One region of the Lacticaseibacillus sp. 30 genome, then DNA from elsewhere that is predicted to be linked to it. Evidence: riboswitches for the same ligand, from Rfam matches in the RefSeq annotation. Region 1 holds a riboswitch; the other holds the start of a gene.

Region 1 (5,516 bases):
AACGAGATCAATCTTGCCGGTTGCCAAGAAGGTAGTGGTGGGAAACGCTTGGGTCAGCTGCTGCAAGCTCGCGGCTAGTTCTCCCAAGGCGGTCGCACTTTGATCTAACTGGCTTCCATCAACGCCGCGGCCTGTACTTTTTAGATCAACGAATCGGCGCATTTCAGAAATGTTACCTTTGACCACGTTCGGATGATTGGCTAACAATTGATGACCTAAATCATAGCGCAACTGGGTGGCAGAAACGCCGACCAAATCAATCACTGTTGGCTGGTTGGTGGCCTGCGCAAACTTGCCAGCGGCTAATAGATTCTGCTGGCGCACTTCGGAAATGTGTCCAAGATTCAACAGCAACGCATCACTTTGAGCAAAGAATTCCGGGAACTCGCGCTGATCATCAGCCATGACCGGCTTCGCATCAATGTAAAGCAATGCATTAGCCATGGATTCGACGGTGATTTCGTTGGTAATGCATTGCACCAGTGGGGATGATGTTAATGGCAGGGCGGTTTTGAACGCGGTGTAAAAAACGTCAGTGATTGCTTTTGACATGGAAAAAGCCTCCTAGAAAATTTTTTGAATGCGTTTAGTGATGCCAATGTGATCAAGTTCATATAGGACAAACAAGCCGATTAACGACCCTGAGATCGATCCACCGAAAAACCGTGGGGTGTAAACGAACCAGTAGAGCGATTGGGCGCTGCCGGTGAACCAAACCATCACGGGATAGGACAGTATGGATCCGATCAAGCCAGTGCCAAGAATCTCCCCAGCGGCGGCCCACCAATTGTGTTTGCCAAAACGATAGCCGATGCCAGCTAAGAGCGCCCCGAATATTGCACCGGTCAATGCCAGCGGTGGAATCCCCAATAACGCCATGCGAATCAGAGCACAACCAAAGGCCATGATGGTGGCATATAGCGGTCCCATCATGGCAGCTGCCACGACATTGACCACGCTGGACATAGGTGCCATCCCTTCAATACGAAATAAGGGTGAAAGCACCACATCCAAGGCGATCATCATCGCTAATATTGCCAGTTTCTTAACCCTGCTTTGTGTCATCAACCTTTGCTCCTTTCGGCCACGCTTCTAAGTGATACGCCATCTCCCAAAAGCTGTATTCCATTTGACTGCTGATCCGAAACGCAGCCAGCATTTGTTGCTGCTCAGTCGGCATGCTTTGGTCGTACAACCGATCAATCAACGCAATCGCCGCTCGCTGATCGTCCGCGTTGTCCGCACCGCTATAAGTGTCAATCCAGCGCTGATAAATCGGCACGGGTGATTTTCGTTGCTGCAACTGCTGTGCCACCTCCTGATACAAACATGGACATGGCAGCATCCCCGCAATCGCCACATGCGGCGTGCCTTCAACCAATTGTCGGTACATGTGGGAAACATAGTGATACGTGGTCGGCGCAATCGTGGTGGCCGCCAGCTCAGTTGTTGAGATGTTCAATTCGGCGAAAAAATCGTGGCGTATCGTAATTTCACCTTGGGCCAAACCTTCAGCCGACTGCAGCGCATAAGCTTTCAATTCCGGCTCCTGCGTCTGTGCGGCAATCAGCGTATATAAATGTGTAAAATGTTGCAGATAATAAGCATCCTGAATCAGATAAAAGCGGAAAATCGCCGGATCAAGAGTGCCAGCTTGTAGCTCCGTAATAAATGGGTGAGTGAAGCTGCCTTCCCAGTACGGAACAACTTGCTGCCGAGCTTTTTCAGAAAATTTCATCATCGTTTGCTCCTTTAATTCTATCTATCTTGACCATATTCAAAGCCTAAAAACAGTATTTTTACTAGAATCAAGTTTTTTATGACGTTAATGGCCAATAAGATTCACCATCACGAACACTGCGCCTGCCATCAACAAACCGCGGCGGGAACTGATCAATTGCCGTTGAACCGTTCGCGAACCGCCTTCTGTGTAGCCATGCGCATACATGGCGGTCACATACTGATCCTGCCAAGCCATCGCAACGAAGATGACCTTGACGTAAATCAGCGGCGACCAAGGACGCAGTTTCTGACCGCGCAGCAGACTCGCTTCCCGAAGATCAGCCACTTCCCGCATGATTTGCGGCAGGGCATGGATGACCACTAATAATCCATAGACAAAATTCGGCGATAGTTTATGCTGCTCAAGCCACAACAACAACGCTTCCAAATCAACACCAGTGAGAAACACCAAGCCCAAAGCCGTAAACGCGTATGTTCGGACAAACAGTAACAGCGCATAAGATGTGTCTGTTGCATGAAGCGTGATGGCCCAATAACTGCTCGCGGCTGGGATCAACGGCAGCAGCAGTAACACGATCAAGCTTCTAAAGGCTCGCCGCCACCCAAGAAATCCCAGTGCTAACACGATCAACGCGACATTCAGCTTCACCGCGTGACTAAACGAAATCTCTAGTGTTAAGGCTAGAATCAAGAGGCTCAAGTTGAGTGCATCTGTCTTCTTCTGTGCCATCACGTCACCCCTGCACAACCTGCAACCGCTGATTGGCTAGCAAAACCTGTTGCTGGCTGATACCAGCTAACGGTGCCAATCGGTGCGTCACAATCAAAAACGCTTGCGTGGCCGACTTAGCCTTAATCCACGCGGCAAAGTACTGACAGGCGCGATCATCCAAGCCGCTAAATGGTTCATCTAGTAGTAAAAATGACAAATCTAAGCTCAGCATCGTCATCAACTGAACCATCTTTTTCTGGCCTTCACTCAACTGGTAAAGACTAGTGGTCTGCTTTTCTGCTAGTCCAAGATAAGCTAATGCGGCTTGCTGTTTTTCCCGCACCGTGGCCGGTAACGCCGGCCCAAACGCTAGCTCATCTGCCAGTGTCAACGTCACAAATTGTTTTGCCGCGTCTTGCACGGCCAGCGTCATGGTTTGATAAAGTCGTTTCCGGCGACGTAAGCGTTGTTGACCAAGGAACATACGGCCTTGATAGGGATGCAGCTGCACCATTGATCGCAATAAGGTGGACTTGCCACTCCCATTGGCCCCAGTCAAGGTGGTGATGCCATCGTTAAAATCCCAACTCGGTGCTTGAAGCAAGATATGGTGATTTTGCTGGCAGACAACGTTTTCCAGATGGAAGATTTTATTGGTCGCCTGCCGTGGTTGCGTGAGGTTAAAATGCGTCGGTAGCGTGGTCAGCGTTGCGAGTGGTAGCCGACTTAGCTCGCCATTTTTCAAGTCAACCAGTTGATCTGCCACATCGGCATAATCTGTCAGATCATGCTCTGCGATCACAATTGTTTTGCCATGATCACGTAACGTCCCTAATTTTCCAATTAGCACATGGCGACTTGCCGGATCAATGCTGGCAAACGGCTCGTCCAGTAGCAAAATCGGTGCATCCATCGCCAGCAAAACCGTTAACGCCGCGCGCTGCTTTTCGCCACCTGATAAGGTACTCAAGTCACGATTCAGCAATGCCTGAGTCTCCCCAAGGGCAACCGCCTGGGCAAAGCGCCGCTGAATTTCGGCAACCGGCAAATTTAGATTTTCCAAGGCAAAAGACAACTCACCGCTCAAGGTTCGCATCGTAAACTGTTGGTCAGGGTTTTGAAACATCATGCCAACATGCTGTGCTTTGACTTGCATCGCGGCGTTCCGATCATCATGACCATCCAGCAAAATCGTGCCTTCGTATGGCATCGCTGCAAATCCCGCGATCAAACTGAGCAAAGTCGACTTCCCGCTGCCGCTATCACCGGTTAAAACGGTTAGTGCTCCTGTTGGAAATTCAAAATTCAAGTCCGTAAACAAATCCGTCTCGCGATGAAACCGTATCGCTTTTAACACAATACTCATTTGCCGCTACCTGCTAGCCAAGTGCTTGGCACCAGCCGCCTGTTCATAAAGTTTCAGAACGAGTTGGACCAGCACAACGCCGAAAAAGATCACTGACAACAAGCGAACCACCACAAGCGCCAAAATCATGCCAAGACTGTAAGCGCCGTATCCAAGTTTGAAATACTCGTAGGTAAAACTGAACACCGTGGTCCCAATCGCTGCGTACAAAAGACTCACGACGTCATAACGCCGATAACGTGTCACCATAAAGCCGGCCTCGCTGCCCAAACCTTGAACAAATCCAGAAAGCAAGACTGCTGGCCCAAAGTACGACCCGTAAAGCATCTCCGCTAAAGCAGCGAAACATTCGCCTAAAATTGAACTGCCTTTTTTTCGCAACAGCATCGTCGTCATCGGCGCCGCCATCACCCACATGCCAAACAACAATTCATTGGCAAACGGTGCATAACCCAGCGGTGTCAAAGCAGCTGCTACAACGGCATAAATCGCATCGGCACCCATGAAAACACCGCCGAAGAGGAAGGCTAAAAACGCCAGCAAAACCACATCGCGCAAAGACCATTTATCCATCAAAATAACCCCCGTTTTCCTCAAATAAAGACAGACGGGGGCTAAAAACGCGAATCATTACCAATCACGCCAACACCTATTCATGTTCAAAAAAGGACCCATCACCAAAATTTGGTGGGGCCCATGAAAACACAAACAAGCATCGTTACAGAACGATTCACTTCTTCGACATTTCCCTGCGGCAGTCCTAACTGCATCAGGTTCCATGGGTATCATCTCAGCTTTACAGCACCCCAAATGTTTCTATTCGATTGTAAAGGGAGTATATCATGTTTTATTTGGAACCGCTAGCAGGCAAGTGTCAACTGACGCAGAAACCTGATACTGAATTTGATATCAACGTGTTGGCGTTCGCCGTGCTTAAAATGATTTCTCCACTAGAAAAAGACTCACAAGTTATGCTATTCTTGAAACAGAAAAAGCCGCCGCGTTCCCGCGCGACGGCCGGGCAGAAATGCCCTCACAGAACCATCTAATGAACGATGGCTGCTAGAATAGGCAACTAAAAGCCGCGGTATCCCAGCTGAAGGAATGCGGCTTTTAGTTTGCCTATTTTTCTCGAACTTTGTCGAGCGCCTGTTGGCATTCGGCCACTGCTAAAATGCGCTCACTGGCGCAGAAGCCTGATACTGAATTTGATATCAACGTATTGGTGTTCGCCGTGCTTAAAATGATTTATCCACTAGAAAAAAGCTCACAAGTCATGCTATACTGAGGTCAGAGAAAAAGCCGCCGCGTGCAACCGCGACGGCCGGGCAGAAATGCCCTCACAGAACCATCTAATGAACGATGGCTGTTGGAACAAGCAACTAAAAGCCGCGAGATTCCCCTGAAGGATGCGCGGCTTTTAGTTTGCCTATTTTTCTCGGAGTTGCCCGAGCGCCCTGCGGAATTCGGCCACTGCTAGTAGCAGTCTGGTACTGGCTTTGACTAGCCTTGTTAAGGCAGCCACCAGTATCACGCACGAAACCACACAGGCCGTGATCGTCGTTAATGCAGCGACCACAGACAAGCTTGTGTACCTTTTTCTTCAACGTGTGGCTGATAGGTTTCCCCATACGCACCACCACCTCTCTGATCCGATACCACCGCTCATTATCCTTTTCTGTGTTGCAATCAGTC
Region 2 (5,516 bases), on a different contig from region 1:
TCAACGTGCACCACGTACATCGGCTCCTTCCGTTTGGTTAATCAGCGATTGGAATACGCCCAAGCCATCCGTACCGCCCAGCAGTGCTTCAACAGCCCGTTCCGGATGGGGCATCATGCCTAACACATTACCAGTCTCATTGGTCACACCGGCAATATCGTGCATGCTGCCATTAGGGTTATCTGCATAACGGAAAACCACTTGGCCATTAGTTTCTAGAGCCGCCAACGTTTCCGGATCTGCGTAATAGTTGCCTTCACCATGAGCAATCGGTAATGTCAAATGTTCCCCAACTTGGTATTGATTTGAAAACGCCGTCCCGGCATTTTCTACCGTCAATGCAACTGGTTCACAGATGAAGTTCAAGTCGCGATTCCATTGCAAGGCGCCGGGAAGCAAACCGGCTTCGGTCAAAATCTGGAAACCGTTGCAAATGCCAATGACATAGCCGCCAGCCGCAGCAAACTGCTTTAGGGCAGCCATCACTGGTGAAAAGCGTGCAATCGCACCACTGCGTAAGTAATCACCATAGGAAAAACCGCCTGGCACCATCACAACATCATAAGCAGTCAAGTCGGTTTGAGTTGGCTTGATCAAGTCACACTCGGCTCCGGCAATGTCACGCACCGCCCATTGCAAATCAAGATCACAGTTCGAGCCCGGAAAAGAAATCACAGCCGCTTTCATGCGTTAACCTCCGCCATCGGTTCTAGCTCAAAGCGATAAGTTTCCATGTTGACGTTAGCCAGTAATTGGTCGCAGATCGTATCAACTTGCTTGCGAACGTCCGCTTCGCTGCCTGCTAATGTCAATTCAAAGTACTTGCCGTACAACACATCTTCAACATTGTGATAAGCCATTCGTCCCAAAGCAGTTTTAATGACCTCGGCTTTGGGATCCAGCACGGAAGGTTTGTAGGTTACGTAAATTTTAGCTTTAAACATGAGCAGCTCCTTTTTCTTGCAGGCGTGAAAGGACTTCTTCATAAACCGGGGTCAATGGTCCACGGTTTTGTCGGAAAACATCTTTATCGAGCGATGCCCCGGTTTGTTGATCAACTAAGCGAAAATTATCCGGAGACAATTCATCAGCCAGTACCAAAGTGCCATCCTTGAGCGTGCCGTATTCGAGTTTGAAATCAACTAAGGTGATCCCAATCGCCGCAAACCGTTGCATCAAATAAGTATTGATGCGATCAGTTAAAGCGCGCACTTGCTTGAGCTGTTCAGGCGTAGCTTCGTGCAAAGCGAAAATTTGGGCTTCATTCATGAACGGGTCGCCAAGTTCATCAGACTTGTAATAGTATTCGTGGATTGGCGGGTCGAGCTTCATCATCGGCTTAACATTGAACTTGGTGACAAAATGACCGGATGCATAATTACGCACAACTACTTCAAGCGGCAACATCGCGGCTTTTTTGACGATCATCGTCGTGCTGTCCGGCGAATCAAGATAATGCGTTGGTATACCGACAGCTGTTAATTCCTTAAACAGTAACGTCGAAATGGCCCGATTTAATTCGCCTTTGTGGGCAATCTGGGCTTTTTTCTCGCCATTTAATGCTGTGGCTTGATTGGTGTATGCCATCCACAACACATCAGGATCATCGGTTGCATAAACCTGCTTTGCCTTGCCGGTATACAATAATGTTGTTTTGTTCACCATGCTGCCTCCATTTGTTTAAGTATGTCCAACACATTACGATCATCAGTTACCGTAAGATGACCCATTTTGCGACCGGGGCGAATTTCGGCTTTACCATAATCATGCATGTGCCATTCAGGATGCTGAGGCCATTTCTGTTTGGCAATGGTTAAATCGTCGCCGAGCAGGTTGCGCATAACCGCTGGCTGCTTCAATGTAATCGGCGGTATCGGTAAGCCACAAATACTCAAAATATGTGCATCGAATTGTGAAAAGTTGCATGCCTCAATCGAGTAGTGTCCGGAATTGTGCGGACGCGGAGCCAACTCATTGGCCACCACATTGTCCCCTTCGATAAAGAGCTCAACGCCCAACACACCACGAAGATCCAGGCCAAGCGCAATTTTAGTCGCGAGATCATCAATCTTTTTGGCTAACACCGGCGAGATGTTCGGTGCAGGCGCAAGCGTGAGATGCAAAACATGGTGCTGATGGCGATTCTCAACGATCGGAAAAACACGCACTTGATCGCGGCCATCACGTGTCATCATAACGGAGACTTCACGATCAAATTGCTGCCGTTTTTCGAGAATGCAAGGACCATGCGTCAAAAGTTCGCGGGCGGCGGGAAAATCATCTGGTGTATTGATATCTTGCTGACCATGGCCATCATAACCGCCAGTGGTCGTCTTCAGGATGCTTGGTAAGCCGATGGTCGCGACTGCTTGTGCCAACTCAGCGGCACGGTTGACAGCGGCAAAAGGCGTCACCGGTACCCCATGTGTCTTTAAAAAAGTCTTTTCTTTGATCCGATCGCGGGTTATCGCCAAAATGGCGGTACCTTGAGGAATCCGCGTCTCGCTGCGAACGGTTTCCAACGCGGCTAAGTCAACATTCTCAAACTCATATGTGAGCACATCCGACGCATCTGCCAGTTGCTTTAAGGCGGCTTGATCATTGTATGGGGCAGTGATTTGGAAATCTGCTACCTGACCGGCTGGCGAATTGGGTGTCGGCTCTAAAATACCGACGCGATAACCCATCGACTTGGCGCTTTGTGTCAGCATGCGTCCCAACTGACCGCCGCCAATGATGCCAATTGTTGCTGGGGACGTCACTACATCAATCATTGAAGCGCGGCCTCGCTTTCTTTGGCACGCTTAGTTTGAGCATCGCGAAAAGCTTGCAGTCGGTCAGCCAGTTCTGAATCGTTCAGCGCTAAAATAGCGGCAGCGAACAACGCCGCATTGACAGCTCCGGCATCACCGATGGCCATCGTGCCAACCGGGACCCCGCCAGGCATTTGCACGATTGACAGTAGACTATCAACCCCATTTAATGTTCGTGTTTTGATGGGAACCCCGATAACTGGCAGCAATGTATTAGCGGCGAGCATTCCAGGTAAATGAGCAGCGCCGCCTGCACCGGCGATAATTGCACCAAACCCCAGTGCCACTGCCTGTTTACCAAAATCCGCCAGCTCGTCTGGCATCCGATGAGCCGAAATAACCCGCTTCTCATAAGGAATAGCCAATGACGTTAACTGAGCCGTCACTTGCTGCATGGTCGGCCAATCAGAGGTTGACCCCATGACCACTGCTACTTTTTGCATCTCGTTCCCCGCTTTCTTTAAGATGTTTTGAGAATAGCACGTCAGCCCGACAGATTCAATAAAAATGAGAACAATTCTCAATGTTATATTAATAATCGTTCGTGTTTCTCTTTTAAAATCTTAACCAGTCAGCTTTTCAATGTCTGAAATCACATCTGTGTTGCTAATATTCCTTTTGACAACTTATTGCAGTCGCCATCGCCAAAGGCTGCTACTCGCGCACAAAAAAACGCACATCACAGAGCGATGTGCGTTCATCAGATATGCGTTGTTGAAGTCTTAAACTTAGGCAGCCTTCGTTGAAAATGATTTGCCGTCCTTAGCAACAAAGAGTTGCGGGGCAACGGTGAGCAATACACCAACAACAACAATTGTTAAGACGGTGCTGAATAACGCTGATCCGCCATTGACGATCAACGAGTATACCCAGACATTCGTTCCTTTAGGCGCATACGCACCCCAGAAAACAACGCCAGCGATGAAATGGATAAAGTATTTAGCAAATGTGCCGATAATAATACCAGCAAAGGCATAGCCGCTCGCCTTCACTTTTTCACTACCGCGCACTGCCTTTTGGAAAGATGCAAACGTCAACCCCATTAAACCGACCAAGGTAAACGCAATCGGATATTCAAGAATACCTTGTAAAGGATTCAAGACACTGCCACCGCCAATACCACGCAAAATCAGATCCAAAATCCCCCAGACAAAGCCTGCCCATGCTGCAGGAACTAACCCACGCCGCATAGCCAAAACAGCAATTGGAATCAGACCATAATTCAGTTCAATTGCCGAAACACCCGTGGTATGTGGAATATAAGTCAATGCCATCGCAAAAGCTGCAATGATCGCAGTTTCCAAAATGACAACAAGTTGCTTGTGCTGTTGCATAAAAAAAGCCTCCTAGTGAGTCCCCGTTCACAAAGAAGGTCGCTTCCGACCATTCACAAATCCCTACGCTCGCATTAACGAACAGGTTCGAAGGGTCCGGGTTTCCCCGTTCTCAGCCAATGGCTCCCCTTTGTGAAGGTTCATCGAATTGTTGATACACCTTTATGGTATCAAACTTTTTGTAAAGCGCAACTTTTTGGTCTTGAACAAATGGCTTGTCATTAATGATTTAAGCGGGCTTTCTCCTCTCGGTGCAAAGTTTCGAGGGAGCGTCCAGCCGTTTCCGGCACAAAAATCAGAACGAAAAGCAATGAAATCAAATTTGTCCCGATGAAGCAAACGAATGTCCAGAACATGCCTATTTGGGCCAGACCAATCGGGAACAGAACGCCAACACCAAAGTTAGCTAACCACAAGCAGAAGGTTGCAGCACCCATCCCTATACCCCGAACCTGTTCAGGGAAGATTTCAGACATCAGCAGCCAAGTCATTGGACTGATAGCGCCTTGGAAGAACGCCAAGAACAGCATCATCATCCCGATTGTTGCAAATGCCCGGAATGGCGAACCCGCTGGTAGTCGACTAGCGAAAGTGACACCAGTAATCGCCACGGTTGAGCCAATCAATCCCACAATCAGCATTGGCCGCCGCGGAACATGCTTCAACAATTGCAACGTCACAATCGTTGCAGCAACGGCAGTAACCCCATTGGCAATGTTGGCGATCAAGGCGCTATCTCGCCCAAAACCCGTCATTTGTAAAATTGAGGTGCCATAATACATCATGACATTGATACCAGCAATTTGCTGAATGACGCCTAGGCCGATGCCAATCAGAACCAGTCGGCGAATCCATTTGGTTTTCAATGCTCGAACACTCGCCTGCTTATGTTTAGCATCTTCGGCAAGATTCTGTTTCAAATGGTCAATCTCTGCTGGCACTTCAGCAGCAGATCGCAACACTTCCAAACTTGAACGTGCTGCTGCCGGCCATCCTTTCATCATTAACCAACGAGGAGATTCCGGAACAAAATAAGTACCGATACCTAAGATAATTGCCGGAATGACTGCCAATACAATCATCCAGCGCCAGATACCCGGAACGTTACCAAAAGTGGTTCCTAAAAAGGCATTGAGAACAAAAGCAAGTAACTGGCCAGTCACGACCATCAGCTCATTTTGTGTGACTAACCGTCCACGATGACTCGTTGGGGCAATCTCTGCTAAAAAGCTCGGAACCAGCACAGAGACGCCACCAACGGCTAATCCAAGGATCAGCCGTGCGCCAATCAGCCAGCCAGCACTCGGGGAAAGTGACGAGGCTACCGTTGCCAGAAAAAATAAGCCCGCTAACATGGTGATGAGCCGCC

The links. Region 1 has a riboswitch for thiamine pyrophosphate ahead of ACWPAB_RS04480 (ECF transporter S component). Riboswitches for the same ligand answer to the same signal wherever they lie in the genome.
Region 2: another riboswitch for thiamine pyrophosphate. It lies ahead of thiT (energy-coupled thiamine transporter ThiT); the one in region 1 lies ahead of ACWPAB_RS04480 (ECF transporter S component).

What each region holds. Positions count from the first base shown of each region.
Region 1 is NZ_JBSOQX010000004.1:178,952-184,467, forward strand. It holds gene ACWPAB_RS04455 (hydroxyethylthiazole kinase) at 1-552, opposite strand, end outside; gene thiW (energy coupling factor transporter S component ThiW) at 565-1,065, opposite strand; gene tenA (thiaminase II) at 1,046-1,738, opposite strand; gene ACWPAB_RS04470 (energy-coupling factor transporter transmembrane component T) at 1,826-2,473, opposite strand; gene ACWPAB_RS04475 (ABC transporter ATP-binding protein) at 2,478-3,821, opposite strand; gene ACWPAB_RS04480 (ECF transporter S component) at 3,828-4,394, opposite strand; TPP riboswitch at 4,551-4,640, opposite strand; gene ACWPAB_RS04485 (hypothetical protein) at 4,664-4,870, shown strand; gene ACWPAB_RS04490 (hypothetical protein) at 5,204-5,452, opposite strand.
Region 2 is NZ_JBSOQX010000014.1:8,327-13,842, forward strand. It holds gene purL (phosphoribosylformylglycinamidine synthase subunit PurL) at 1-14, opposite strand, end outside; gene purQ (phosphoribosylformylglycinamidine synthase subunit PurQ) at 1-687, opposite strand; gene purS (phosphoribosylformylglycinamidine synthase subunit PurS) at 684-944, opposite strand; gene purC (phosphoribosylaminoimidazolesuccinocarboxamide synthase) at 937-1,665, opposite strand; gene purK (5-(carboxyamino)imidazole ribonucleotide synthase) at 1,659-2,774, opposite strand; gene purE (5-(carboxyamino)imidazole ribonucleotide mutase) at 2,771-3,256, opposite strand; gene thiT (energy-coupled thiamine transporter ThiT) at 3,542-4,147, opposite strand; TPP riboswitch at 4,190-4,287, opposite strand; gene ACWPAB_RS09945 (sugar porter family MFS transporter) at 4,369-5,516, opposite strand, start outside.